DNA from 2 places in the Bacillus sp. 41-22 genome. Region 2 is predicted to be linked to the other one. Evidence: predicted binding sites of a transcription regulator. Region 2 holds the regulator's gene; the other holds the start of a gene.
What was found. Region 2 encodes LexA, which represses DNA repair genes until DNA is damaged. Its sites were predicted from a motif close to CGAACATATGTTCG; they were not measured.
Positions count from the first base shown of each region.

Region 1 (3,431 bases), 190 kb from region 2:
TTCTTCTGAATTAATCGTTAACGTACGCTCTCGCTTATTTAAACGGTGGATATCATAACCATAAGGCGCATGGGTACCGAGGTAATTACCAGCCTCTACACTTGCGATACGGCCGCGTTGCATACGGCGTGTAATAATCTTTAACTCCTTACGTGCCATAAACGCTTCAAATTCGCTGTATTCTTCGTCCCACTCATCATTAAGGTCATAAGTCTTCCTTGGTGTCATAATCTTCGTATTCGAGCGTTTAAACGTCTCTAAAATGATTCCTTGCTCTTTCATACCACCACGACCTAAACGGTCCATATCCATGCAAAGAACAGCATCATATTTGTTATCTTCAATTTCTTCAAGTAGCGCCAACATTTCAGGGCGTTTCACTAAGCTCTCACCAGAAACAATTTCCTCACGGACAGCTAAAATATTTAAGTTCATTTCCTTGGCAATTTTCAGCAGGGTAGAGCGGTGCTTTGCTAAAGTTTCGCCTTCACCGCGTGCTTCGGCTTCGAGGTCGGCACGTGATTTACGTAGGTAGATTGCGGTTTTCATAGGAATTCCTCCTCTTATTAATAACCATTATATAAAATTAATTCGAATAAATTATAAAAAATGTTAGAAGTATTTTACATAAAATAAGCTAAATGCTATGTATATTTTTTATTATGTAATTAAGCATATTTGCGGAAAAATAGTTTGTAGATGAGCAGCTAACAATTGATTTTCATAATGTAATAAGCGCTGTTTTGCCAGATGAAACGAAACATTGAAAGTTTTTGCGATGAAGTGTATTGATTCTTTTTGTGTTTCAGGAAAGTCTAATGTCCTTAACATAAAAGTCGGAATACAAAAATGTAGCATGAAATTCTTAGCTTTTGTTTCTTGATAATCTAAAAATAATTTTGACATATATAGTTGATTTCCTACATGGAATAGAACATGACAAAGTTCATGGCCAAAATCTTCCCATTGATAATAAGATGCATTTCGATTATCAATAATAATACTCGGTAAATCACCTCTATAAATAGCACGACTTCCCAGTGGGACAGAATGTAGCCAAATATTTAGCTTTTGAGCAATCAATGTCATATCAAGTTGTTCTGGAACAAAGATAGATAAGGAATGCAAAAGGTTCTCAATATAGTCTTCGATTTGTGTTGTGTAGTAGGGCTGTGTTTTATGCATATCATTTCACTCCATTGCTCAAATTACAAACGTATGTTCTTATTTTACTGTAAAAAGAAAAGCCCGTGAAGGGGCTTTTCTAAAAGTTGTTATTTACTTGAGTTATGCTTCAGCTTAAGAAGCACATAAATCATTTGTTTTTGATTTTGTAAGGTAACTATCTAAGATTTTTCTGGAGAATATTGTATGAACTTCATAAGAAGTCACTAGTTTCCAAGTAATAAGTAAGTCGTCCTTATAAGTTAGTTCATCAACCGTTTTAGTTAGGCAATCTACATAGCCAGTTGTAACATGGACAATTAAACATCCATCTGAGTTTGTTTGGAAAGATGTATCTAATATTTTTCCGCCTTTTTGTATATTGCTAGCTATTAAATCAAGGTAATGCATACCTTTGTAGATAAGGTTCCTTTCTGTATCACATTGTATCATTTTGGATTCCTCCCAATACTATTTTTCACCGTATTGATTTAAATAATAATCTATTTTTTCTAAGAAACGTTTTTTGGCAGCTGCAAAATCTTCTGGTAAGTATGAGCTAAAATGTTTTTTTGTTGTACTATATAACCCTTGTTTAAAGTTCCTTACAATATATCCTATATTATTTATAGGATCATTATCAATAGTATTTTCTGCATCATACAACTCAAAACCTTCTTTTTCTAGAACGGACGTTCTGAAAAAGTCATCTAATTTTGAATGCATCCATTTTGTGAAATCTTTACGGATTGTTTCAGCTAACACTAACCTTTGGTATTCATCAAAAGTTTTGTTATGCTGATCTTGGTTTTTGGTTTCTAAATTGCTAATAAGAAGTTCAGCTTCATCTTTATCAATTAAACCTTCGCGTTCCATAGTAGTAACTTGGTCAATTTTTCTTTGCATGATTTGTTGTTCTTCACTAATCAAGCTATATGTAGCATGTTTAAATTGCTCATATCCATTTGTTGTGAAAGCATCTTGCTTTCCTAATCCTTTAGGTGAGTATGCGCTAACAGACCCTATGTTTACAAGACCTGGATTCGGATCCAAATCAGCAGAAGGAATTTTTTCAAGAACAGGTTCTTTTTCTACAAAGCCTAATTCATCAAAAGCAAAAGCCATTTGCTGTGAAATATCTTCAGCCTGTTTTTTTAATGTTTGTCCATATTCTTCTTGAGTTTTGTAGTAATACCATAATTTTTCCAGACCGAGCTCTTGATGATATACTACATTACAGAAATTGTTTACATCATGTTGATCTTGACTATATATTTTTCTTAATCCACGTCCTATAGCTTGAGCATAAGGGGAAAGAGTTTTAAATGGTCTGAAGATGGAAATTACAGAGATATTAGGATTATCATAACCCTCTCCTAACATTTGGATATTTACCATGACATCATATTGGCCGTTTGCAAAATCGTTTAATCGTATTTCAATTTGTTCTGGCGATAATCGACTACTGACATAAGTACACGAAAGACCACAATCTTCAAACCATTTTGTAACTAATTGTGCATGGTCATCATTACATGTAATTGCTAAAACTTGATGATTCGGGTAGCTTTTTCGTTTTAATTCCAAAATTTCCTTTGTGTGATTGATTACTTGTTTAGAACATATTTCATCCATGGCTATTGTTCTATTAATCCAATCATTTCCTAGGATTTTTTTTGCTTCTTCTAATGAATAATCTTTTCCACTTTCTGGGTCATGAAAATTTAATTCCCCAGGAATCCCTTCTGCTTTTACAACATTTTTTAATAACCCATCTTCTATTGCCTCTGCTAATGTATATTCGAAAATCGGATCATATTCATGGGTAGAAATCTTTAAGTTATCACTGCGGAACGGTGTCGCGGTTAATTTAATGATTTTAGAAGCATTAAAATAATCTAAGGTGTTTTGCCACATATCTGCTGCAACATGGTGAGCTTCATCAATGATAATCATGTCAAAGAAGTCACGATCTACTAATTCTTTTAAATTAACTTCTTCACTGCTACCAACAATCTTATGGATATTTGTAATTACAATATCTGAGAGATCTAGCTTTCTTAAAACTTGTTGTTTAGATTCTTCGTCTTTACTATTAAATCCTTGGTATAAGTAGCTTTTTGGAAATTTACTTCGATCTAGTATAACCTTTCGCTTATACCAAAATGTATTTTCAGGATTTGTAATCGAGTCAAATTCTTTAAATACCGTTTTTCGAACGATCCGTCCTGGAGTAACCACTAAAACTCTTCCTTTGCTTAAACCAA
Region 1 is NZ_CP084035.1:3,678,496-3,681,926, reverse strand. It holds gene LCF45_RS18715 (recombinase family protein) at 1-549, opposite strand, end outside; gene LCF45_RS18710 (ImmA/IrrE family metallo-endopeptidase) at 661-1,185, opposite strand; gene LCF45_RS18705 (hypothetical protein) at 1,300-1,617, opposite strand; gene LCF45_RS18700 (DEAD/DEAH box helicase) at 1,636-3,431, opposite strand, start outside.
Region 1: the regulator LexA is predicted to act here: its motif matches at 1,212-1,225, upstream of LCF45_RS18710 (ImmA/IrrE family metallo-endopeptidase).

Region 2 (3,431 bases):
CACATTAAAAGCAGATGGAACCATCATCGTAAACCCTACCTATATAGAACCAAAACCACAACACTATAATTACGATATGTGGGAAGGGATTTCGTATGTATTAAACATTTCAAAACCAATTGGAGAGAGAGTAGAGTCTTTGCAGTATAAAGGCGCTCCTCTTAATATGAATGAAGAATATGACGTTGTTATGAATAATTATCGTGCAAGCGGTGGCGGGAACTTCTTTATGTTTCAAAATAAACCAGTAGTAAAAGACATACCAACAGATATGTCTGAACTTATCGCTAACTATATATTGAAGCATAAAAGGATAGAAGCAACGAAAAATGAAAACTGGAAAGTTATTAAATAACAATTTTAACAAATAAAAAAAGATGGGCTATGCCCATCTTTTAATTTAATTTTGCATTATCCTGCTTTTTTAAAGCTTTTAATTTCGCCGGTGTAACGTCCGTGCCTTCTTCGTTAACGACTTTAATTCCTTTTAATTCGTTTAACATATTTTGACGAAATCCTTTTAAATATTGTTCACGAAGCGATTGGCGCTCACGTTGTTCTTCTTCAGTTAAGCCTTCAGCTTTTGCTTTTTTCGCTAAGAAGTTAATGCGTTCAATGAGTTCTTGACTTGGCATCTCGAATCCCCCTTCTACTCAAAACTGATTATTATCATACAATAGTTAGTCCTCTTTATCAAGCAATTGCTTTGTATATTCTACATACCTTCGATGTACAGTTGCTTTTGAAACATCATGACCAAAACCACGAAGTGTTGCTGCAATTTCTTCAAAAGTTAATTCATTCCGGCGCAAACGTACAATTTCCTCAATTGGCACTTCTTTTTTCTCACGTCCTACGCTTAAATGACGATTTTTCAAATTATTTTCTGGACGAAATCCTTTCTCCACTGCTCTTTGCATGCCACGTTTAATTTTTAAATTGTGGATCTTTCTTTGATACTCTTCAACGATCCCAATTATATTTAGCACCATCGAATCAGAATCTGAAAGCTGTAATTCACCACTATGTGTGTGTGTATAAACTTTTATCCCCTCTTTATGTAAACAATGCATTAATGCAATCTTTGCATTTCCTCTACCAAGACGCGTTTCATCTTGTATAAGTAGTACATCAACTTGTTCATCTCGAATTGTATCTAGCACTTCTAATATGCCATCACGTTCAATTGTATAACCGCTAGCCTGCTCCTCAATTACCTTTGTAACATCCATTTGATAGCGCTCAGCTAAATGCAATAATTCATCTTTTTGACGCAATAATGATGTTTCCTGTTCTTCTTTTGTTGTGCTCACACGTGCATAAATAATTGCATTCATTTTGAACCCTTCTTTCTCACTATATTTTCCTTATAGTGTATCATAAATTTGCCTTTCGTTCGAACTTATGTTTGTAGAATGTTTTTTCGCATGTTATACTTAATAATAAGAAAAATGAAAGAAAACGAGGTGTTAGAAAACATGGAAAAGTTAACGAAACGCCAGCAAGACATTCTCGACTTTATTAAGCTAAAAGTACAAGAAAAAGGATATCCACCTTCCGTACGTGAAATCGGTCAAGCAGTCGGCCTTGCTTCTAGTTCTACAGTGCACGGACATTTATCACGACTAGAAGAAAAGGGATATATTCGACGCGATCCAACAAAACCACGCGCAATTGAAATTTTAGGTGACAACCGAACGGAAACACAATCTGTTATTCAAGTTCCAATCATCGGAAAAGTTACTGCCGGTTTACCGATTACAGCAGTCGAAAGTGTAGAAGATCACTTCCCACTTCCAGCTAGTATCGTTGCTGGAGCAGATCAAGTGTTTATGTTACGCATTTCTGGAGATAGCATGATTGAAGCCGGTATCTTTGATGGTGATTTAGTTGTTGTTCGCCAACAACAGTCTGCATACAACGGTGAAATTGTAGTTGCTTTAACAGAAGATAACGAAGCAACTGTTAAACGTTTCTATAAAGAAAAAGATCATTTCCGTCTACAACCGGAAAACTCTTCACTAGAACCTATTATTTTAAAACAAGTGTCAGTTATTGGAAAAGTAATTGGCGTATATCGTGATTTACATTAAAAATAATAAAAAGAAGATAATTCCCTTATTTATATAGGTAATTATCTTCTTTTTATATTTTGATAGATTTCCGTTCATTCAAAAGAATGCGTTTCATTAATTATTAACGCGTTTCAATAGTAACATCTCCAGCAGCGGTTTTACCGCTAATCTTTTTACTACCATTACCAATCGTTATATTTTTATTGTCTTCATTAAAAATTGTCACGTCTCCAGCAGCAGTTTGCCCAGTTATAACTGCATCTTGTGGTTTTTCCAATAAAGTAATATCTACATCTCCAGCAGTTGAACTTACCTCTAAATCATATTTAGAATCATGATCAATAATATCTATATCCCCACTAGCCGTTTTTGCTGTTACTTTCCCTATGACTTTTTTAAAATTCACCTCACCAGCTTTTGTAGACCCCTCCACACTCTTTGCTGTTACATGTTTCAAATCCACTTCTCCGGCGAGTGTTTCAACACTTACGCGGTCACTTTTCACATTACTTATTTCTATTTGTCCAGCGGATGAATTTACTTTTATCTCTTGATAAGAACGTTCAGGTACTAATATAGTCAATGTAGGCGTTTGAAATCCGAAATTGTAAAATGAAAAATCAAATGAAACACCTTTTTCTATTTCCCCTATGATTTTTAATGTATCACCATCTTCAGCAATACGAATCTCCTGTTTACTTACGTCTCCTTTTTGCTTTACATAAAAAGAGGAATCAGGAGATTTTTGGACAACAATATCTCCAGCATCTAACTTAACTTCTACATTTTTTAGCGTTTCGTTTTTAATTACGTCCTCTTTATCTCCTTTCTCTGCAGTTTGTACTGCTTTTTCATATGTTTGTGAAATCCCTATTACTCCAATAATGATACAAGCGATAGCTACTAATAATATCTTTTTCATCATCTACTCCCCTTTTATCATTTTGAAGTTCCAGACTACATAGCGTACACATAATCTTTTAAACCACTTCGTACTATAATAAGCTACAATACATAACAACAAACCTACTCCGACAAACGTTATACTAACGAAAAGATCCAACCATATAAAAGTGCCCATAAATACTTTTACAATAACGAAAAATGGTGTCACTACACTAGCAATCCCACCGACCCAAAAGGAAAATATAAAAGCTATAATTGCAACTAACGGGCCTAACACAATAATAAAATTAAACAAACTAAGTCCAACCGCTGCCATGACAGCTCTTGTCACATTTGAAGTCGACGGATCTTTTTTCATTTCATCAAATCGATACATCGCAAGTAAGTCTTTCGCAATTACTTTCGGAGAGCCAAGTCCCTTTATTATTTCTGATTCAGTTTTCCCCTCTT
Region 2 is NZ_CP084035.1:3,491,084-3,494,514, forward strand. It holds gene LCF45_RS17770 (bifunctional metallophosphatase/5'-nucleotidase) at 1-355, shown strand, start outside; gene LCF45_RS17775 (DUF896 domain-containing protein) at 396-635, opposite strand; gene LCF45_RS17780 (YneB family resolvase-like protein) at 681-1,337, opposite strand; gene lexA (transcriptional repressor LexA) at 1,479-2,093, shown strand; gene LCF45_RS17790 (DUF4097 family beta strand repeat-containing protein) at 2,197-3,000, opposite strand; gene LCF45_RS17795 (DUF1700 domain-containing protein) at 3,001-3,431, opposite strand, start outside.